Regions from separate parts of the Lawsonibacter sp. LCP25S3_E2 genome, predicted to be linked through region 2. Evidence: predicted binding sites of a transcription regulator. Region 2 holds the regulator's gene; each other region holds the start of a gene.
The links. The regulator HrcA, encoded in region 2, represses chaperone genes, less so after heat shock. The targets are predictions, from matches to a motif close to TGTTAGCACTCNNNNNNNNNGAGTGCTAACA.
Positions count from the first base shown of each region.

Region 1: the regulator HrcA is predicted to act here: its motif matches at 4,846-4,876, upstream of ACTQ3R_RS05530 (co-chaperone GroES).
Region 3: the regulator HrcA is predicted to act here: its motif matches at 6,053-6,083, upstream of ACTQ3R_RS01130 (Hsp20/alpha crystallin family protein).

Region 1 is NZ_JBQKJL010000004.1:124,645-132,322, forward strand. Features, by position in the region: gene ACTQ3R_RS05510 (BlaI/MecI/CopY family transcriptional regulator) at 1-116, shown strand, start outside; gene ACTQ3R_RS05515 (M56 family metallopeptidase) at 120-2,090, shown strand; gene ACTQ3R_RS05520 (hypothetical protein) at 2,087-2,671, shown strand; gene groL (chaperonin GroEL) at 2,853-4,481, opposite strand; gene ACTQ3R_RS05530 (co-chaperone GroES) at 4,512-4,796, opposite strand; gene ACTQ3R_RS05535 (diacylglycerol/lipid kinase family protein) at 4,980-5,906, opposite strand; gene ACTQ3R_RS05540 (THUMP domain-containing class I SAM-dependent RNA methyltransferase) at 5,923-7,044, opposite strand; gene murI (glutamate racemase) at 7,132-7,678, opposite strand, start outside.
Region 2 is NZ_JBQKJL010000021.1:23,780-31,457, forward strand. Features, by position in the region: gene ACTQ3R_RS14170 (cation:proton antiporter) at 1-298, opposite strand, end outside; gene dnaJ (molecular chaperone DnaJ) at 527-1,699, opposite strand; gene dnaK (molecular chaperone DnaK) at 1,891-3,753, opposite strand; gene grpE (nucleotide exchange factor GrpE) at 3,848-4,420, opposite strand; gene hrcA (heat-inducible transcriptional repressor HrcA) at 4,466-5,566, opposite strand; gene ACTQ3R_RS14195 (MATE family efflux transporter) at 5,753-7,129, opposite strand; gene ACTQ3R_RS14200 (cysteine desulfurase family protein) at 7,153-7,678, opposite strand, start outside.
Region 3 is NZ_JBQKJL010000001.1:206,644-214,321, forward strand. Features, by position in the region: gene ACTQ3R_RS01110 (S-layer homology domain-containing protein) at 1-2,049, opposite strand, end outside; gene ACTQ3R_RS01115 (S-layer homology domain-containing protein) at 2,556-4,487, shown strand; gene ACTQ3R_RS01120 (HAD family hydrolase) at 4,624-5,271, shown strand; gene ACTQ3R_RS01125 (LysE family transporter) at 5,324-5,920, opposite strand; gene ACTQ3R_RS01130 (Hsp20/alpha crystallin family protein) at 6,172-6,612, shown strand; gene ACTQ3R_RS01135 (DAK2 domain-containing protein) at 6,657-7,678, opposite strand, start outside.

The DNA of each region.
Region 1 (7,678 bases), on a different contig from region 2:
ACCGGGTCTACCAGGGCTCCGCCGGAGATTTGATTGCCGCTTTTTTAAAAGAGGAAGCCATTTCCCCCCAGGAGCGGGACGAGCTCCGGCGGCTGCTGGACGAAATGGAGGTGTGATCCATGGGAGACATCTGGGCATTTCTCCTTCAGACGTTAACTGCCTCCGGCGTGGCCGTCCTTCTGCTCATTATCAAGGCCATGTTCCGAGACAAGCTCTCTCCCCGGTGGCAATTTGCCGTATGGGGGATTCTGGGCATTATTTTACTGCTCCCTGCCGGGTTTTTCGGGCGGTATGTGCTGTTTAATTGGCCCATGTGGGTGGAGGCATTGAAAACCGCCCTCACAGGTTCCTATACCCTGACCCAGGTAACCGCGCCCATTCCTCTGCCCAGCGTTTTCCCCCCGGCCACATGGTGGGACTGGCTTTATTGGGTCTATTTGCTGGGAGTTCTTGTGCTGCTGGGGCGCTATCTTTTTTCCTATATCCGTCTGCGTCAGGTGCTTCGCACCAGCACTCCCGCCGATGGGCAGACGATGGCTAGAATTCAAACCACAGCGGAGCAGTACCACCTTCCTACATGCAAAGCTGTGATGGTCGAGGGGGCCGGATCCGCATTTCTCTGCGGCGTCTTTTCTCCGGTGTTGGTGCTGCCCGCTGGACCCCAGACCGATGACAAGGTCCTGCTCCATGAGCTATTACATCTGAAATACCGGGACGTGATCTGGGGCCTTGTGATTTGCCTTCTTCGGTGCATTCACTGGTGCAATCCCCTGTTATGGTACTGCGCCGACCAGGCGGGCAACGATTTGGAGTCTCTTTGCGACCAGCGGGTGCTGGAGCGGCTGGAAGGGGAGGAGCGCCGGGAATATGGCCGCATCCTTCTGTCCATGGCTAATGAGAAATACGCCCGCGCCCCAGGCACCTCTTCTGCCTCCAACGGGGGCAAAAACATCCGCCAGCGTATTGAGGCCATCGTCCGCTTCAAGCGTTACCCCGCAGGGATGGCCCTGGTGTCCGTGTGCGTGGCCATTATACTGGCCGCCCCTCTGGTCTTCGGCACCCAAGCGGTAAATGTCTATAACGAAGCGGGACGGCTCTCTGGCAGCGCAGACATTGACCTTTCTCTGGCCTCCGCCCGCACCACCTGGTGCACCACCTTCGCCGGAGCTCTTGACACCTATGCCAAATCTCTTCTCACCAGCAGCGGTTCCTACCGGGCCATGTGTGCCCCCCTCCGTCAGCAGGGGGAAATTGCCCGCATCATGCATGAGCGCCAGGAGGAGGGTCTCTGGCCCACCTGGAACACCGGGCTTCCCATAGAGCCCGACCAGAGCGAGGGCTACTGCATCTATAATCTGGAGCCCGCTGGAGAGAACGCCTACAAGGCCCTGGTGGCAGTCAAGCTCAGCGGTGCTCCCGACGGACAGTGGAAAGAAAATACGATGTACATGGCATACCAGCAGATACTGGTCCAGAAGGAAGCGTACCGTTGGGTGGTTACAGAGCAGAGCGGGATCCAAACCGTAGAAGCACAGGAAGCCTCGCTGCGCTGGGGGATACGGGAGTTGCCCTCCTTTGTCTACTCGGGCATAGCGGAAAACTTCCGGGTGGAGGTGTGCTATCAAAAAACCTTTGTGGTGGACAACACCGTTCAAGAGAACAACAGCTCCGGCTGGTTCTTTGGCCCCTCTACTTCCTTCGACACGGTCCCAAAGCCCAACGCTCAATTTGATGAAGTTACTCATAACCAGTGGACGCGCTGCATCTTTTTGGGCTCTGAGGAAGAGAAAGCCGCTATTTCTCACCTGGGGACCTCTATCATCCCCCTGGAAGAAGGAGAGGAGCGCCCCTATCTTCAGAGCGCGGGCTACGGAAGCGGCGGCGGCAGCTCCACCAGCGGAGAAGACTGGGCCAGCATGAGGTTAGACCCCGGTTGGGGACCTGTCGTCCCCATGGGTGGCGGCGGCAGTAGTAACGCATTTGGCAAGGACAGTTTCCTGCTTCCTGATTGCTACGCGGCCGACCTCTACATCAACGGAGAAAAGGCAGCGGAGCTCACCCTCCGCCTTCAGGAAGGAGGCGCACAATGACAGACCGTCAAACCATATACGACGCCCTTTCCAAAGCGGCCTGGGGGTATTTCTTCCTGTACTTCGACTTCAATCTGGGTTCTGTCAGCATCTTACCCTCCTTCGTGGGATATCTTCTCTTCCTTTCAGCTATCAAGCTATTGCAGAACGAACGGCGGGACCTGGAGCTTCTGCGGCCTTTCGGCATCCTGCTGGCGGCATGGCACGGAGGAAACTGGCTAGCCTCCTGGCTAGGTACCGGTCTGGACGGACACTTCCCTGTGATCGACCTGATTATCGGTCTGGCCAACATGTACTTCCACTTTCAGATGCTCACCGACTACGCCGCCCTGGCCACCAAATACCAGCAGCCTGATCAGACGCTGGACCGGCGGCTCCTCAAGTGGCGCACCCGCCAGACCCTGCTGCTCACTGCCATCTCCCTGTGCGCCCACCCCCTCCGTTTCCTGACTGATCTCTGGGAACCAACCCTGATCATACTTGCCCTGGCCGGGCTGATCACTTCTTTGTGTATCATGGTTACACTTTTTGACCTACGGAAAATCTTTCGGGGCACCTTGGAAACATTGCCCCCCACTTGACCCGTGATATGGTCTTTTAAAAAACACCGCTGTCTGAGGCAACAGGCAGCGGTGTTTTTTACGGTAAGGAGGAAATGAAATTTTTGGGCTTTGCCGGGGCCCCCTGGGTCGGCTTCGCCCACAAGCCCCAGCCCATAAAAAAGCCCGCGGCGCAAGGCCGCGGGCTTCACAGTAATTTGCCTTAGTACATACCGCCCATATCAGGGGCAGCAGGAGCAGCAGGGGCGGGGGGCTGGGGCTTGTCGGCGACCAGGGCCTCGGTGGTCAGCAGGGTGCTGGCAATGGAGGCGGCGTTCTCCAGGGCGGAGCGGGTCACCTTGGTGGGATCCACAATGCCGTTGGGGATCATGTCGCAATAAGTCTCATTGTAGGCGTCGAAGCCATAACCGGTTTTGCCGGACTCACGGATCTTCTCCAGAACCACGGAGCCGTCGATGCCGGCGTTGGCGGCAATCTGCTTCACAGGGGCAGTCAGAGCCCGTGCAATGATCTGCACGCCGGTCTTCTCATCGCCCTCTACCTCGGCGTACAGCTTCTCCACAGCGGGGATGGCGTTCAGGTAAGCGGTGCCGCCGCCGGCCACGATACCCTCTTCCACAGCGGCGCGGGTGGCGTTCAGGGCATCCTCGATGCGCAGCTTCTTCTCCTTCATCTCCACCTCAGTGGCAGCACCGACCTTGATGACGGCTACGCCGCCAGCCAGCTTGGCCAGGCGCTCCTGGAGTTTCTCCTTGTCATAATCGGAGGTGGTAACCTCGATCTGGCTCTTGATCTGGCCAATGCGGGCCTTGATCTCCTCGGACGAACCAGCGCCATTGACAATGGTGGTGTTCTCCTTAGTGACCTTGATCTGACGGGCCTGGCCCAGCTGACCCAGCTGAGCTTCCTTCAGCTCCAGACCCACATCGGAGGAGATGACCTGGCCGCCGGTCAGGATAGCGATATCCTGGAGCATCTCCTTGCGGCGGTCGCCGAAGCCGGGGGCCTTGACGCACACCACGTTCAGGGTGCCGCGCAGACGGTTGACAATCAGGGTGGACAGGGCGTCACCCTCCACATCCTCGGCAATGATCAGCAGCTTCTTGCCGGACTGGACGACCTGCTCCAGCAGGGGCAGCAGCTCCTGGATGTTGGAGATCTTCTTGTCGGTGATGAGGATGAAGGCGTCGTCCAGGTTGGCCTCCATCTTCTCGGTGTCAGTGACCATATAGGGGGTGATATAGCCCCGGTCAAACTGCATGCCTTCCACAACCTCGGAATAGGTCTCGGCAGTCTTGGACTCCTCAATGGTGATAACACCATCGTGGCCCACCTTCTCCATAGCCTCGGCGATCAGCTTGCCGATGGTCTCGTCCCCGGAGGAGACAGCGCCTACGCGGGCGATGTCAGCGGAGCCGTTGACCTTCTGGCTGTTGCCCTTGATGGCCTCAATGGCGGTCTCGGTGGCCTTGGCAATGCCCTTCTTCATGATCATGGGGTTGGCGCCGGCAGCCAGGTTCTTCAGGCCCTCACGAATGATGGCCTGAGCCAGCAGAGTAGCAGTGGTGGTACCGTCACCGGCCACATCGTTGGTCTTGGTGGAAACTTCCTTCACCAGCTGAGCACCCATGTTCTCAAAGGGATCCTCCAGCTCGATCTCCTTGGCGATGGTCACACCGTCGTTGGTGATCAGGGGAGCGCCGAACTTCTTATCCAGAACTACGTTCCGGCCCTTGGGGCCCAGAGTGATCTTCACGGTATCAGCCAGCTGATTGACGCCCTTCTCCAGAGCCTTGCGGGCTTCCTCGCCGTAGCAAATAATCTTAGCCATAAAGCATTACCTCCAAATCAAATCAAACTATTACTCGACAACCGCCAGAATGTCGTTCTGACGGACAATGGTGACCTCTTCGCCGTCCAGCTTCACCTGGGTGCCGGCATACTTGCTGGTGATGACCTTGTCACCCACCTTCACGGTCATAACGACCTCCTTGCCGTCCACCATACCGCCGGGGCCAACAGCAATGACCTCAGCCACTTCGGGCTTCTCCTTGGCGGCGCCGGTGAGGATGATGCCGCCCTTGGTGGTCTCCTCAGCCTCCACCAGCTTTACAATGACACGGTCAGCCAGGGGTTTGAGTTTCATAACAGGTTCCTCCTTATATGATATAAATTTTCCAATTACGAATCCAGCAGTTTAGCACTCTTTTTATTCAAGTGCTAAATCTAACTATGATAATAACCGCTTTCTCCCAAAAAATCAACCCCCAATTTTGAAAAATTGGAGGCCAATTTTTTAGAATTTACTTTTTGTTCACAAACAAGCTCTTTAAGTGCTAATTTTCTTCTCCATTCGGTAATCACAGCCCTCTGGAAAGAAAAAGTTGATCTTCTTCTCGGAAAGCCGAACGGTGAAGCTGGTATCTACCATCACTTCCCCGTCCACCACCACCGTAATTGGCTCCCGTGCACAGAACGACACCGCCTTGCCATGGTGCTCCAAAATCAGTTCAGGGTAATTGCGGTAAAGTCCCTTGGCATATTTTCCCACCAGGCGCAAAAAGGTAGGCAGGCTCACCTGCCGAACCAGCAGCATATCCAGCACCCCGTCATCAGGCATAGCTTCCGCTACCGGCATAAAACCTCCTCCATAGTAGCGGCCATTGCAGATGCACAAAATAGCAGTCTGACGGTTGTCCCAGGAAATATCCCCCATTTTTACCGTCATAGGGCGGTTAATTCCCTTGAAAAACACATTTTCCACCAGGGAGAGCACATAGGCCCCCATTCCTGAGACAAAACGCAGATCCTTATACCGGTGGACATCTGCCGCAATGCGGGCATCCACTCCGGCACACACCACGTCCAGGCCCAGCTTTCCGTTGCAATCCATCAGATCAAAGGCCCGCTGCGGTCCCTGAGCCAGTGCCTCCAGGTCATAAAACCGCTCCCGGTAATCCGGTCCAAAGATTTTCAGAAAATCATTCCCGGTCCCTTTGGGGACGTTTGTAACTGCCACATGCTCAAGCCCTGCCGCTCCATTTACCACCTCGTTCAGGGTTCCGTCCCCTCCGCAGGCATAGACCCGCAGAGGCTCAGGACAAGCAGCAGCCTCTTGGGTCAGGCGCTGGGCATCTCCCTCTCCTTTCGTATAAACCACTCGGTGGGGAAAGCTCACTTGGGACAGCAGTCCCTCCAGCTGGGCGGTGGTCTCTTGTTTCCCGGCTGCGGGGTTGATGATAAACAAATGTCTCACGCTCTCCCGGCCCTTCTCACTTTATTCCGTACATAAACAGGTCGCACTTAAGCATTCCGTTGTAGAGCTTACGCTTTTTATCCGCCTTTTTTCCAAAGGTTCGTTCAAATTCCGTGTGGGAGGACAGCAGATATAAGCTCCACCCCTCCGGGAACTTATCCCAAGCCTTGCCAAAAGCCCGGTAGAGCTCCTCCGCCTCCCGGCGTTCCATGATCCGTTCCCCGTAGGGGGGATTGGTCACCACCCGGCCATGGATACCGCCCCAATGAAACGTCCGGGCATCGGACACCTCAAAGTGCACCACATCCTCTACCTCAGCCAACTGGGCATTGTGGCGGGCCAAGGCTACTGCTTCCGGGTCAAGATCACCACCCCAGATCTCATAATCACCGTCAAATTCCTTGTCCATGGCCTCGTCTGCAGCGGACATCCAAAGCTTTTTATCCAGCCAGCTCCACTTCTGGGCGGAAAAACTCCGGTTCAGACCTGGGGCACGGTTTTTAGCAATAAGGGCAGCTTCAATGGGGATCGTACCGCTGCCGCAGAACGGATCGCACAGGGGATCTCTCCCCCGATATCGGGACAGGAGCACCATACCGGCGGCCAGGGTCTCCCGCAGGGGAGCGGCCACACCCTGTGCCCGATACCCCCGCTTATGTAGTCCCGCTCCCGAGGTATCCAGCATAAGGGTGGCCACATCCCCCATGATAGAAAACTGCACCTGATACAGTGCCCCCGTCTCCGGAAGTGTACGAAGCTGATACTTCTGACCCATACGGGCAGCAATGGCTTTTTTTACAATGGACTGGCAGGCAGGCACCGAATGGAGGGCCGAATTGAGGCTGTGCCCCTTCACCGGAAATTGTCCCTCTCGCGGAATAAACTCCTCCCACGGCAGGGCCTTCGTTCCTTCAAACAGGGCGTCAAAGTCCGAAGCAGGAAAGCTCCCCAGCACCAGCAGCACCCGTTCCCCAGTGCGCAGGTTCAAATTGAGTCTGGGTAAATCGGCCGCCTGTCCTGTACACAGTACCCGCCCATTTTCTGCCCTCACCTCAGGCAATCCCAGCCGCCGCATCTCGTCGGCACAAAGGCCCTCCAGGCCGAACAGCGTCGGGACAGCAAACTGCAATTGTCTCATTTTATACCTCTTTCTCGGCGGACCTCTTTTCCGTCCGTATGCACAAAGTCAGGGACAAAGGCCTGCGGTCCTCGTCCCCGTTTTTTCTCAAATTTCCAAGGCGGGGTAGGAACAGATCTGTTCCACACGCTCCAGCCCTACCTGATTTGCCCGCAGCGTATACTCCTTGACTTCACCGGTCGTATAGATCGTCACCCGGCCCTTTTCTCCGCCTTCTCTGGTCAGGTCGTTCTCCCGGAGATAGCTCGCCAGGTTCCGGGCCATCTCCTGCGCGGGGTCTACCAAAGTCAAATGGGGAAAAAGCTTTTGAATCCGGTCACTGACCAAAGAATAATGGGTACAGCCCAGTACGCAGCACTGAATTTTTTCCTGTTCCACCAGTTCCCCCAGCTCTCGGCGAAGCTCCTGTTCCACGCGGTCCATCCCCTCGCCGCTTCCAAGATTATGTTCTACCAGGCTGGCCAGATTGGGGCAGCCCCGGCTGCACACCTTTAGTCCCCTGTCTCCCTGAGCCATAAGCTGCCGGGGGTAGGTCTGGCAGCTGTGGGTAAACACAGTGGAAATGACTCCCACCCGCTCTCCTCCGCCGGACAATGCACCGTTTACCCCCGCCTGCACCGCATTAAAGACGGGA
Region 2 (7,678 bases):
CCAGGGGAACGATCACACCGGAAGCAGCCACCGCCAGGGCCTTCGGGCCGCTGCGGATGATCTCTTTGGTGTCAGACTCCAGACCCGCTGTAAACATCAGCAGTACCACGCCGATTTCCGCCATCTGGCTCAGGAAGTCAGAGGGCTGCACAAAATTCAGCACACAGGGTCCGATCAGCAATCCGGCAATGATATTGCCTACCACGCTGGGCATATGCAGCTGCCTGGCTGCCAGCCCGCAAAACTTTGCCGCCACCAGAATGATGGCAATGTCACGAAAAATTACATACGTTTCCATAAGAGCACCTCCTATCCGATCAGCGGCGAAACACCCGCTTCTCGGAACCGTTACAGAATAGAACTGCAGCGGAAAAAAATCAAGCTTCTTTTCGTTAACATTTCGTTTAGATTTTTTCGTTTTTAGAAAAGACCCAGTGAAGATTTGCTCAAACAAAGAGCAGCCGCCAAAAGGCGGCTGCTCTTGCCGTAGTTATTGGGGGATTTCTACTGTCTGGTTATCACCGTGTTATTTCTTCTTTTTCTTCTTTTCAAAAAAGCTTTTGATGCCGCCCTCTTCCGGCACCTTTTCTCCCATGGCCGCTCCAAAGGCGTTGAGAGCCTCTTTCTGCTCGGCATTCAGGGAGGTAGGCACCTGGACCCGCACGGTCACATACTGGTCGCCCCGGCCTCTTCCCCGCAGCTCCGGAATTCCCTTCCCACGCAGGCGGAAGGTAGTCCCAGGCTGGGTTCCGGCGGGCAGGGTCCACTTGACCTTGCCGTCGATGGTGGGGATCTCCAGCTCGGCTCCCATAGCCGCCTGATAGAAGGACACCGGGTGCTCATAGAGCACCGTGGTACCGTCCCGCTGGAACAGGCTGTGGGGTTTAATCCGGATGCCCACCAGCAGATCTCCGGAGGGGCCGCCGTTCACACCGGCGTTGCCCTGGCCCCGCAGGGAGACCGCCTGACCATCATCAATACCGGCGGGGATGGTCACAGAAACACGCTTTTTCTTGCGCACACTGCCCGCGCCGCCGCAGGCCTTACAGGGACTATGGATGATCTTGCCCGTACCCCGGCACTTGGGGCAGGTGGTAGTAGTGGAGAACGCAAAGCCGCCGCCGCCACGCTGTACCCGCACCGCGCCGGTGCCCCGGCAATCGGGACAGGTCTCCGCGGTGGTGCCCGCCTCACAGCCGGAACCATGGCAGGCCTCACAGGTCTCCGTACGGTTCAGGTCGATCTCCTTGGTGCAGCCGAAGGCCGCCTCCTCAAAGGTAATGGTAATGTTGGCCCGCAGGCTCTCCCCCTTCTGGGGGCCGTTGCGCCGGGCAGAGCCGCCAAAGCCGCCGCCAAACCCGCCGAAGCCGCCAAAGCCGCCAAAGCCGCCGCCCAGAATATCTCCAAGGATGTCACCCAGATCCCCAAAATCTCCGCTGAAGCCGCCGCCCCCGGCACCAAAGTTGGGGTCTACACCGGCGTGGCCAAACTGGTCATAGCGGGATTTCTTCTCCGGGTCCGAGAGAATGCCATAGGCCTCGTTGATCTCCTTAAAGCGTTCCTCCGCCTCTTTGTCTCCTGGATGCAGATCCGGGTGGTACTGCTTAGCAAGCTTGCGGTAAGCTTTTTTAATTTCTTCCTCCGAAGCCCCTTTGGAGACGCCCAGGACCTCGTAGTAATCTCGTTTCTGTTCTGGCATATGGTTCACCAACTTTACAAATTAGGAATGGGGCCTTCGAACCATGCTCTCATCTGTCCTTGCAGAAGCAATCCCGCTTCCCGGCACCGCCAGGAGGGAGGTGGCTTCCCATCCCTAAATTTAACTTTCTTCGATTTAAAATAGACGCCACACAGGCGGGGCAGAGCCCCGCCTATGCTTATTTTGTTATCTTACTTTTTATCGTCGTCCACGACTTCATAGTCAGCGTCCACCACATCAGGACCGGCGTTTCCGCCGCCCTGCTGGCCGCCGCCGAAGTTGGCGCCGCCCATATCGGGGCCCGCGCCGCCGGCAGCCTGGCCGGCCTGGCCATAGAGCTTCTCGCTGACGGCGTAGAACTCCTTGGTCAAAGCCTCGGTAGCGTCCTTGATCGCCTGGCTGTCGTTGCCCTTCAGGGTCTCCTTCAGGTGGTTCAGGGCACTCTCCACTTTGCTCTTGTCCTCAGCGGGGATCTTGTCGCCCATATCCTCCAGGGTCTTCTCGGTCTGGTAGACCATCTGGTCACCGTTGTTGCGAATGTCAACCTCTTCCTTGCGCTTGGCGTCCTCGGCAGCAAACTGCTCGGCCTCCTTGACGGCCTTGTCGATGTCCTCCTTGGACATGTTGGTGGAGGAGGTGATGGTGATGTGCTGCTCCTTGCCGGTGCCCAGGTCCTTGGCGGACACGTTCACAATGCCGTTGGCGTCGATGTCGAAGGTGACCTCGATCTGAGGCACGCCGCGGCGGGCGGGAGCAATGCCGTCCAGGTGGAAGCGGCCCAGGGTCTTGTTGTACTGGGCCATCTCACGCTCGCCCTGGAGCACGTGGACCTCAACAGAGGTCTGATTGTCGGCCGCGGTGGTGAAGATCTGGCTGGCCCGCTTGGGGATGGTGGTGTTGCGCTCCACCAGCTTGGTCATCACGCCGCCCATGGTCTCAATGCCCAGGGACAGGGGGGTGACGTCCAGCAGCAGCAGGTCCTTCACGTCGCCGGTGAACACGCCGCCCTGGAGGGCAGCACCCAGCGCCACGCACTCGTCGGGGTTGATGCCCTTGAAGCCTTCCTTGCCGGTAAGCTTCTTCACCATCTCCTGCACGGCGGGGATACGGCTGGAGCCGCCCACCATCAGGACCTTGGACAGCTGGCTGCCGGTGAGACCGGCGTCAGACAGAGCCTGCTTCACGGGGCCGCTGGTGGCCTCCACCAGGTGGGCAGTGAGCTGATCGAACTTCGCACGGGTGAGGGTCAGGTCCAGGTGCTTGGGGCCGGTGGCGTCGGCCGTGATATAGGGCAGGTTGATGGCGGTGGAAGTGACGCCGGACAGCTCGATCTTGGCCTTCTCGGCGGCCTCCTTCAGACGCTGCATAGCCACCTTGTCGCCGCTGAGGTCCACACCCTCGGCCTTCTTGAACTCAGCAACCATCCAGTCCATGACGCACTTATCAAAGTCGTCGCCGCCCAGACGGTTGTTGCCGGCGGTAGCCAGAACCTCGATGACGCCCTCGTCGATGTCCAGGATGGACACATCGAAGGTGCCGCCGCCCAGGTCATACACCATGATCTTCTGGGCGTCTTCCTTATCCACACCGTAAGCCAGAGCGGCGGCGGTGGGCTCGTTGATGATACGCTTCACGTCCAGACCGGCGATCTTACCGGCGTCCTTGGTGGCCTGGCGCTGGGCATCGGTGAAGTAAGCGGGAACGGTGATGACGGCCTCGGAGACGGTCTGGCCCAGATAGGCCTCGGCGTCCGCCTTCAGCTTCTGAAGGATCATGGCGCTGATCTCCTGGGGAGTGTACTTCTTGCCGTCGATCTCCACCTTGTAATCGGTGCCCATCTCACGCTTGATGGAGCTGATGGTCCGGTCGGGGTTGGTGATGGCCTGGCGCTTGGCCACCTGGCCCACCATACGCTCGCCGTCCTTGGAGAAGGCCACCACAGAAGGGGTAGTACGGTTGCCCTCGGCGTTGGCGATGACGACGGCGTCGCCGCCCTCCATAACGGCTACACAGCTATTGGTTGTACCTAAGTCGATACCAATGATCTTAGACATAATGTTTTCCTCCTAAATATATGAAAGATTGTTGTTAACGAATTTATATGGTCACGCTGCAGCGGCTGTAAAATGCACGCCTCCGCGCTTCGGATCAGTTTGCTACCTTTACCATGGCGAACCGGATGACCTTTTCTCCCAGCTGGAAGCCGGCCTGAAATACCTCGGCCACCACATTCTCGCCCAGGGTCTCGTCCTCCACATGCATAACTGCGTTGTGGAGATTGGGGTCAAAATTCTCACCCAGCGCGGGAATCTCGGTAATGCCCAGCTTGGAGAAAATCTCCTTCAGCTGATTCATGGTCATCTCCACGCCCTTCTTATAGGCCTCATCGGCGGTGGGCTGCTTGAGTGCCCGCTCCAGATTGTCATAGACCGGCAGGAACGCAATGGCGGTATCCGCCTTTGCCTCGTTCCACAGGGCCTCTTTCTCCTTGGCGGTGCGCTTGCGGTAGTTATCATATTCAGCAGCCAGGCGGAGGAAGCGGTCCTCCTGGGCAGCCAGCTGTTTCTGAATGGGGTCCTCCTGGGCAGCCTGCGCTTCCTGCTGGGGCTGCTCGGTGGTCTCTGCCTGAGCGGCTTCGGCCTCAGCGGTCTCAGTCTGAACAGCTTCGGTCTCGGGCTGTTCCTGAGAGGGGATCTCGTTCTTTTTTTCCTTTTTACTCACGATGCTGTGCTCCTTCGCTGTTCAATATTTTTTCCTCATGCTCACTCAGGATTCTTCCTTGTCTTCCTGTTCCCCAGAGGGCAGCTCTTTGCCAAACATCCGGGTCAGGCTATCGGCAAAATAGGACAGCCGGGCGGTCACCTTGGCATAATCCATCCGGGTGGGGCCTACCACACCGATGATCCCCTTCATATTATCTCCGATATCGTAGCTGGCCATGACCACGCTGGTATCTTTCAGGGCATCGTTGACATTTTCCGGACCGATGAGGATATTCATGCTCTTCCCGTTGTTCAGGTTCATGGGAAGGCGGGAGGTTTCATTTTCCTCGCTGAGATAATTCATCAGGGGTTTTGCCTTATCCAGACTGCGGTATTCCGGGTGCTCCAACAGGTGGGTGATACCTGCGGTGCGGAACTTCTGCCGCCCCTGGTCATCCAGCACCTCAATGGCAAATTCTACGACCAGGGAAATGAGCTCAAACGCACCCGGCGCGGTGTGGGTCTCCATCTTGTCCAGGGCCTCTTCCATCTCCTCACGGGACAGCCCCACAAAGGAGGTATTGAGCACCGCGGACAAAAGCTGAAGCTGGGTATCGGACAGCTGGTCGGGAAGATGAATGAGCTTGTTCTTCACCACACTGTTGTCCGTCATGACCACGGCGATAAAGGCGTTCTCCTCTACCATCAGCAGATCAAAACGCTTGACTGTAACCCGCTGCTTGGCCGCCGCCACCGTAAAAACGGGGTAATCGCTCAGCTGGGAGAGCACCTTGCCCGCCCGGTCGATGACCCGGTCCAGCTCCTCCATTTTCAGGTTCAGCGCCTCGTTAATGCGCTGGGTCTCCTGAATGGTCAGCTGTTGGCGGTCCATCAGCTCGTTGACATACAGCCGGTAGCCCGCCGCGGAGGGAATCCGTCCTGCAGAGGTGTGGGGCTGCTCCAGCAGGCCCAGCTCCGTCAGGTCGGCCATCTCATTGCGGATGGTGGCAGTGGAGACATCCAGTCCCGCCAGCTCCGCCACCGCCTTCGAGCCAACGGGCTCGGCAGTGGCGATATAGGTTTCAACAATGGCGCGCAGAATACGCTTTTTCCGTTCTGTCAATTCCAATCGTACCGCCGCCTTTCCGTTTCGTTTCTTTAGCACTCATATTCCCCGAGTGCTAAAGATAATGTACCACTCCCCCTGAGAATTGTCAATAGCCACTTTATGAATTTATTTTAAACAAATAGCAGGTATATTTCTTTTGCACAGGCGCAGGAACGGTGCTAAAAAATCACCGTCCGGAGATACCGGACGGTGATTTCAAAACAGCACCAAACTGGTTTGCCATTATCCTTTTGTCAGGTCACGCACCCACTTGCCGGAGCGCAGGCGCCACACGCCCAGCACAAATTTGACCACCTGCTCCACACCAAAGGCCAGGTAAACCCAGAACACCGAGGTACGCAGCACCACACCGCAGAAAATGGCATAGGGAATGGCACACACCCAAATGGGGGATACATCAATCAAGGTAGCCGCTCTCACATCGCCTCCACCCCGGAGTACACCGATGATATTGACACTGTTGAAATTGCGCAGGGGCATCAACAATCCCATAACGGTAATCATCATCGCCGCCACCGAGCTGGCTCCTGGGGACAGCTTGAACAGGGGGAACACCCACAGGGGTGCCACTTCCCGTGCAAAGAATACCAGGAACACCGACAGCAGTACGCCGCACACCACTGCCAGGGTATTCATGGCCAGGCCTACATTTTTAATGTGGGCCGTTCTGCCCGCTCCGATCTCCCGGCCGATGATAATGGCAGCGGTGGCCGCCAGGCCGAAGGAGAACACGGTACAAATTTTTTCCACATTGCCCGCCAGGGTGTAGGCCGCCAAAATCTCGGTGCTGCCCTCCATGTGGCCCATGATGGTGGGGAAAATGGAGGTTCCCAGACCCCACATAGTCTCATTGCACACCACCAGGCCGCCATAGCGCAGGAACCGCTGGAGCATGGGCAGTCCCGGTCTCAGCAAAAGCCCGCCCCGAATCCGGAAAAAGGTATTGCGGGCCATGTGTGTCACCACAATGGTCACTTCCAGCCCACGGGCAATGAGGGTTGCCAGGGCCGCGCCCCGCACCCCCATGGCGGGGGCCCCCAGATTGCCGAAAATAAATACCCAGTTTAAAAAGGTATTGACGGTCATGGAAGCGGCCAGGATGTACATGCCCAGCTGGGGCCGCTCCATACTCCGGTAGGCGGCCACATACATCATAGTAAAGGCATTGAGCACATAAGATATACCGGCAATGCTGCCGTACTGGGCCGCCATCTCCACCACTTCGGGCTGATTGCCGAAGAGGCTGAGGAATTGTACCGGGCAAACCAGCAAAATCCCCGCAAATACCGAGGAGACCAGCAGCACTACCCAAATGGCCACGCCCATCACCCGGTTGATGGCCTCCATGTCCTGTTTGCCCCAATATTGGCTAATAAGGACGGACGAGCCGCTCTGGACTCCGAAGATAAACAGCTGCACTACAAACAGGGGGATATTGGCCAGCGTCACCGCTGCCATGGGGGCTTCCCCCAACATTCCAACCATAAACGTATCCGCCATACTCAGCGTGCTGGTGATCAAGTTTTGCAGCACAATGGGCGCAGCCAACGCCGCCACCTGGCGGTAGAAGCCAGGCTTTTGCTTCATATAAGCGAGCACAAACATTCTCCTTTTCGTAAAATTTAAGACATCGTGGGAAACAGCTCTTGTTTTGCCGCAGCCAGCGCCTGAACCAGGGCATCTACGTCCTCCTGGCTGGTATCTGCGGAAAAGCTGATGCGCAGGGCTCCGTCCAGCTCGGGCTTTGGCAGCTTCAGCGCCGCAAACACATGACTGGGCTTTCCCTTGTGACAGGCCGAGCCGGAGGAGAGGAACACGCCCCGGTCGCTGAGGTAGCGCACCACCACCTCGCTCTTATACCCCGGCATGGTCACCGGCAGGATGTGGGGCGCGCCATGCTCCACCAGCACCTTAAGTCCCGGCACCTGCTGCGTCAAGCGGGCAGCCGTCTCCTCCCGCAGGCGGGCCATGTGCTTCAAATCCGCCTCCATGGTCGCTCTGCCCAGACGGGCAGCGGCAGCCAGGGCGGCAATCTGTCCCGTAGCCTCCGTACCCGAACGCAGCCCGGACTCCTGTCCGCCGCCTCGGATCAGGGGTGGAAGCTTGAGTCCCTTTTTGATGTACAGCGCGCCAATCCCCTTGGGCGCA
Region 3 (7,678 bases), on a different contig from region 2:
CAGCTCGCCCAGGCCCACAGTCAGGTACACGGTGTCGTCGGTGCCGTACACTCGGGCAAAAGCACCAGCGTCAGTGCCGTTCACGGCAATGTGCTTGTTGTCGATCTCGCCGCCGGGAGCCGCATAGATGGTCTGGAACTGAGCCAGATCGTCCTTGTTGGTGTTGCTGCCGCCATTGGGCTTGTAGGCATCGTTGGCATGGCCAGTGTAGCCGACGTTGGACACCTCTTTCACGGTGTACACGTCCTTGCTGTTCACGGTGTAGGTGAACCAGGCGTTGACCACGGGGCTGCCGTCATTGCCACTAGCAAAGTTAGGAGTCTGGAAGTCGCTCTTGGTCATGTTGACGTCGATCTTCTTCATGGTACCATCCAGGAAGATGGCGCTGGCCTCAGCAGTGAGAGTGCCCAGGTTGCTGGTGGTCTTGTCGAGGCCGGTGATGAACACGTAGTTGTTGACCTTCTCAACCTCTTCGATGCCGATGACATAGCCATAGGCGTCCATGTAGACGTTGTAGGTCAGGTCCTTCAGGTTGGTGACACCGTTGCTGCCGGTGTAGTAGCTCATGACATCAGCGTCAAACTCAGCAGCGTCGGCAAACTTGTACTCAGTGCCGTCGATCTCCACAGCGGAGGGGGCGCTGGCGCTGCCGGTGGAGCCGTTCTGGAAGGCGTCGACAGTGGTGCCGGCAATGACTTCGCAGTCAGCGATGGTCTGGATCTTGCCATCGGCCACAGTGACCAGGACGGCGTCGTCCTTCTTCATGTCGGCAATCTCAAAGTCCTCGCCAGTGACCTTCATGGTCTTGGAGTCATCGCCAGAGGTGATGTGCTTGAAGTACTCATCGCTGTTGATCACATCGATGCCGTACACATTGAAGCCGATCTCGTCCTTCTTGGCGTCATAGTCCTTGTTGGCCAGAGCCAGGAAGGTGTTGATGATGGCGACAGTGATCTGATCCTTGTCGTTGTTCACGAAGACCTGAGTCAGAACGCCGTTGCCGGTGCCGCCCAGAGCGTCGTCGTTGTTGCGGTTGATCTGATTCTTGCTGAACCAGTTGGTGTCAATCGCAGAAGGAGCATCCTCCTCATAGGTACCGTCGATGACCACGGTCAGGTCGTAGGTCTTCACGGTGTTGCGGGTCAGCAGGTCATACAGCATATCGCCGGTGACCTCGGAGGTGTACTCCTGGAGCAGCAGGGAATCGTTCACATAGGTGCCGATCTCCTTGCCGTCGTACTCCCAGCAGCGAGCGGGACGGCCGAAGACGTCCACGTCGTCGTTCAGCTTCAGGTCGCCGTTGTACAGCTCCTCGCCCAGCTGGACATAGTACTTGTCGTCAGCGCCGATGTTGCTGGTGCCAGTGTCGATGCTGTCGTACTTCTTGTTGGCGTTGGTCATGGGGGTGTACTCGGCCACATAGCCGATGGACACGCCGTTGATCTCAGCGCCCACGGTGCCGGTGAAGGTCACCATGTTGGCCTTCAGGCCGTTCAGCACCAGCTGAGCGATCTGGTTACGGGTCAGAGCGGTCTCAGCGTTGGCGTTGATACCATCAAACAGGTTGATGTAGGAAGCCTGACGGATGGTGGCGATCTGCCAATCGGTGCCGAAGTCGTTCTGGTACTGGAAGTAACCCAGAGCCTTCATGATCATCAGAGCAGCCTGAGCAGCGGTCACGTTGTTGGAGCCGCCGTACAGGGTGCCGCCGATGCCAGCGACCACGCCCTCAGCGGCACAAGCAGCCACATAGGGAGCGGCCCAGTCGGGCACGTCGGTAAAGGGATTCACGCCACGATAATAATCGTAGTCCAGGTTCAGCAGGTTGGACATAACAACAGCGATCTCGTTACGGGTGACGTTAGCGTCGGGATTGAAGTCACCGTTCTCGTCGCCGGTCATAATGCCGACAGCCTGCAGGACTTCAATGGCTTCCACATTGTCGGTAGCCTTGACGTCCTGATAGCTCGCGCCGGTGCCGACAACCATCATGCCAATGACCATGACGGAAGCCAGAGCCAGGCTCAGAGCCCGTTTCAGGTTTCTCATTCGGAATTCCTCCTTTTTTATTTTGGCCACCCGGTCAAGCCGGGCACCAATCGGGGATTTTCTCCCATATTTAGAAGTTAAATCTTTCCCCGCTCCCACATCCCTTCCCTCTTGTTGGACGCTTCCAGTTTCGCCCGTGGGCCTGGCTGGGGGTAGGGGCACTCTTCAACTTCTGGGGTCATTCTATCAAAGGCAATTTTGAAAGTCAACGGGCCGGGCGCAAATGTAACAAAGGTGTAACATTGCGGCTTTTGCTTTCATTGCCTTGCTTAATCGCCTTGCTTATTTTTTTCTACCTTTAATATATAAATAAAAAGCAAAGCCAACCGCACATTTTTACAGCTTTTATCTCTCCTTTCTATTTTAAAGTTCCGTTTTTTCCCTTTTTTGGAAAATGTTAATTTTTATTAAAAATTGAGCGGTTTCCTTTGAAGTTTTACCCAAGAGGCGTTATACTACGGTAAAGACTGTTTCATCATACAGCCATGACAGGGAGGAATGAACTCATGAAACGAACGCTGCGTACCGCCGTCGCTGCACTGCTGAGCGCCGGCATCCTGGCCGGGAGCGTACTGACCAGCTCCGCGGCTTTTACAGACGTGCCCAGCAACCATTGGGCCTATAGTTATGTGCAAAAAGCGTCCACCAACGGCCTGGTCAGCGGTATGGGCAACAACCTATACGGCGTAGACAACCCGCTGTCCGCGGCCGATTTTGCCACCATGGTATGCGCCCTGCTCTATCCGGGTGAAGCAAACGCCCTCCAGGGGAAATCCTCCTATTGGTGGTACCCCTATATGGAAACCGCTTACCTCAAGGGGCTGCTGACCGGCACCACTGCCGGCGACAGCCGCACTTCCACTGGTAAGTGGTATTCCTCGGTCGCGGAAGCAAAGCTCACCCGCTATGACATGGCTCAAATCATTTATAATGCCCAGAAACTCCAGGGCTGGCCGGAGCCCAATGCCAATTTCATTTACATTTACATGGCCGCCATTCCCGACTGGTCCCAGATCCCCACAAAGTATCAGACCGCTGTGGTGATGGCCTATGCCGGCGGCTTCCTGACCGGTATGGATGACAAGGGTACCTTCAAGGGTGATACGGTCATGACCCGCGGCCAGGCCGCTGTGGTGCTGTGCGCCATGCTGGATGCCGCCAAGGAGCAGTCCGCTCCCACCTACAATAACCGCCCCGGCAAACTGGTTAACGGCAAAGATGCCACGGAAGAGAATGCAGCCGACGCCCTGCAGGAGCTGCAGCGCGAGTTCTATGAGTCCTACTTCTGGGAGACCCAGCGCACCTATACCTCTGCCAAGCTGGGCACTGCCAAGGGCGGCCAGGCCTTTGCCTATATGCTCAGCGACAAGGTCTTCGGCACACTCCCCTCGGAAAAGGTGACCAAGTTCAGCCAAATGAAGCCCGGCGACCTGGTTTACTTTAACGCGGACGACCAATATGCACTGGTGACCTCCGTGAATGGGAATCGCTTTAACTATGTCTACTGCAACGGCTTTGGCAGTGTCTCCTGGAAGGGCAGCGGCAATATTGACAATCTGGGCAGCCGGGATGCCGTCTATACCCGCTATGAGGGCGAGCCCGATGATGTGCTCGCCAACGGCGAAGAGGCCACCGAGCGCAACGTTCTGCGCCTGCTGGATGATCTGAGAGAAGAGTATGAGGACGGCGATGAATGGAATAAGCGGTATGAGTCCGACGTGCTGGGCAGCGCCCGTGGTGCTCAGGGCTTCGCTTATATGATCAGTGATGAGATTTTCGGTGATCTGGACGTGGAAGAGCTGGACCGGGTTTACGACATGCGTCCCGGCGATATCGTCTATCGCGATGAAGCCGATACTTATCTCATCGCGCTGGATGTGGATACCAGCGACGACACCTTTAGTTATCTCTATCTGGACAGCTACGATGAAATCTGCTGGAACGACCGGGATTGGCTGAATATGGATCGGTATGACACCGTCTATACTCGTTACCCCACCGATGCAGAAACCAATGATGATGATGACGATGAAGTCCTCTCCAACGGAAAGCCTGTTACAGAAAAGAATGTGCTGGCACTGCTTTCTGACCTGGAAGATGACTACTCCGGAGATGATTGGGCTGAGGACGACCGCTACAAGTCACCCGTACTGGGCACCGGCTACGGCAGCCAAGGTTTTGCCTACTTCATCAGCGATGAAATTTTTGGCGACCTGGATGTAAGCAAGAACACCAAGTTTACCAGCATGCAGCCCGGTGACATTCTTTACTACGACTATGAAGAAGCCTATGTCATCATTCTCAGCGTAGATACCAAGTATGAAGAATTTACCTACGCCTATGCAGACGAGTACCGGGAGCGTGTTTACTGGGATCAGACCGGCGATCTAAACGACTTGGACAGCCGATATGATACGGTCTTTACGCGCTATCCCTAAGGATTGAATGTCAGGCCGGGAAGGCAACTGCCTTCCCGGCCTCTTTCTATCCACCGCCGCTTCTATCTCTTGCTCCACCGCCCCCGGCATGATATGATAGCTATATCTGCTTTGCATTTCGAAAGGAGAGATCGTTTTGTTTCAAGCGGTATGCTTTGATTTTGACTACACTCTGGGAGACTGCACCGACTCCATCGTGGCTGGTTTTCGCCACGGACTGACGGCTCTTGGGTGGCCGGAGCCTGACCGGGAGGCGGTACGTGCCACCATCGGCTATCTGCTGGAGGACGCCTACACCATGCTCACGGGGGATGAGGACCCGGAAAACCGGGCAAAATTCCGTCCGCTCTTTCTGGAGGTAGCTCAGGAACTTCAGCGGCGGGAAGCCGTTCTCTTCCCAGGGGCAGTCGAACTTCTTCAGGCTCTGCACGCCCACGGGGTCAAAACTGCCATCGTCAGCACCAAGCGGGGAGATACCTTGGAAATCATCATGGACCGTTACGGACTGCTTCAGGACCTGGAGACGGTGATCGGCAGCGCGGATGTCCACCGTCCCAAGCCCGATCCGGAAGGGCTGCTTCTGGCCATGGAGCGCATGGGAGTCAAGCCCGAAAGCACCCTCTTCTGCGGAGATACTGTTTTGGATGCGGGGGCTGCCCAAAACGCCGGCTGCCACTTTGCCGCCGTCCTCAACGGGACTACTCCGGCCGGCGATTTTCAGGATTTTAATCCCGACTATATTGCCTCTGACCTCTTTGACCTGCAGCAATGGCTGGGGGTATAAGTCCAGCAGAAAGCCGTCCTTTTATCCTGGGATAAAAGGACGGCTTTTCCATTCAGTGGGGCCACACCAGCGTCACCGCGCATAAAACCAGGGACACAGCGAGCACAATATCCACCGTCTTTTGATAGTGGGAAAACAATTTCTGCAATGTGGCTCCGGCAAACAGCCACACCAGATTGGCGACGGGTCCGGTAAAGGGCAAAAATAGTCCCACCGCCAGCAGATACCAAAAGGAATCCGTATAGGGCAGCACATAAGCGGACAGGGAGGTCAGGCAGTAAATAATCACCTTTACATTGGTGATCTGCACCAATACACCATTTCGGAAGGAGGGATACGCCGGGTCCTCCTCTCCCAGCTTAACCCCAGCAGAGCGCAGCATATGCCAGGCCAGCCATAGCAGATAGGCTGCCCCCACCCAGGACAAATAGCCCACATAGTCGTTCAAAAGGGTACCCAGCAGCCAGGTGACCAACACGGCCCCCATACAATCCAGAAAATATCCAACAAACAATCCCCTCCATTGCCTCAATGCCGGCCCCTTCCCATACCGCAGCGCCGCGGACAGGGAGCAAAGGTTTGCTGGACCGGGGGTGATGGCTCCGATGTAACAGTAGGCCAAAAAGGATGGAATCAGGGAGACAGGCATATCAAATACCGCCTTTTCGTCAGTTTCTCCCCATTATATCAGAGAAGTATCTTTTTGAAAAGCCTCTCTTTCTCTTCTTGTTTTTCTGGAAATTGTGTATTTTCTTCCTATAAATTATTATCTTTTTGTAAACATTAGCACTCACCTATTGCGAGTGCTAATGTTCTGTGCTATACTCTACTCGTACCTGGAAGAAGACCATACGGGCCTCCGCCACGGCAACAAATCAATTTTAAATGGAGGAACGACTTATGTTACCTAGTATTTTTAGTGAAAACCTGTTTGACGATTTCTTTGACAACACCTTTGACAAGAGCTTCTTCGGCGGTGCCAACCCCCTGTACGGCAAGCATGCAAAGAACCTGATGAAAACCGATGTGAAGGAAAATGAAACCAGCTATAAGCTGGCCATCGACCTGCCCGGCTTTAAGAAGGACGAGGTCAGCGTGGAGCTGAAGGACGGCTATCTCACCGTCAGCGCCGCCAAGGGCCTGGACAAGGACGAGGAGGACAAGGACGGCCGCTTTATCCGCCAGGAGCGCTACGCCGGCGCCTGCTCCAGAAGCTTCTATGTGGGCGATATCCGTCCCGAGGACGTGCAGTGCAAATATGAGTTCGGCGTTTTGAAGCTGACGCTGCCCAAGCAGCCCCCCAAGGCTCTGGAGACTACCACCAAAATCGCCATCGAGTAATTGAAAAAAGCGCCCATCCATATGGATGGGCGCTTTTTTTACGTTTATTCTGCGGAAATCATATAGTAGTATACCGGCTGACCGCCCGGCAGAAGGGTCACTTCCGCATTGGGGCAGGCCTGGGTAAAGATCTTCTCCGCCTCTTGGGCCTGTTCCTCCGTCACATCTTCTCCGTAGAAGATGGAGATGAACTCCGCCCCCTGGTGGCTGTCCGAGTGGGCCAGCCGGTCCAGGATCGCGTGCAGGTCCTGGTCCGTGCCGAAGAGCTGGTGCTCCTCCAGGGCTAGATAGTCCCCCTGCTTGATGGCAAAGCCGTCAAAGTCAGAGTCCCGTGCGGCATAGGTAATCTCGCTGGTGTGCACATTGGCAAAGCCGTCCAGCATAGCCTGGGTGTTGTCCTCCTCGCTGGCATCGGGGTCCACTGCCAGCATGGCGGAAATGCCCTGAGGCACGGTCTTTGTGGGCAGGACCACGACCTTCTTGTCCTCGCACAGGCGCATGCACTGCTCGGCGGCCATGATGATGTTCTTGTTGTTGGGCAGGACATAGACGATCTCGGCGGGGGTACGCTCGATCTCCTTCAAAATGTCCTCAGTGGAGGGGTTCATGGTCTGACCGCCGCCCACCAGGCCGTCCACACCCAGGTCGCGGAACACCGCTTCCAATCCGGCTCCGGCACACACGGCCACATAGCCGAACTTTTTCTCCGGCGCAGCCTTTTCCGGGGCGGCATCACAGCCCGCCTCCAGCTCCGCCTCAATGGCGTCCAGGTCGTCGGTGCTCTGGACATGCTTGCCTGCGGCCAGATCGTCCGCCTGCGTCCGCATGTTCTCGATCTTGGCCAGCTCCAGAGTGCCGTACTTCTGGGCCTCCGTCAGAGCGGCGCCGGGAATGTTGGTGTGGACATGGACCTTAAAGGCCTCGTCGTCTTCGCCAATGACCAGGCTGTCGCCAATGCTGTTGAGGTACTTGCGGAAGGGGTCCAGATTCACATTCTCCTGATGCTTGCGTACGATAAACACCGTGTCAAAGGCAAAGGTGATCTCCTCGGCGGCCATGGCCACAA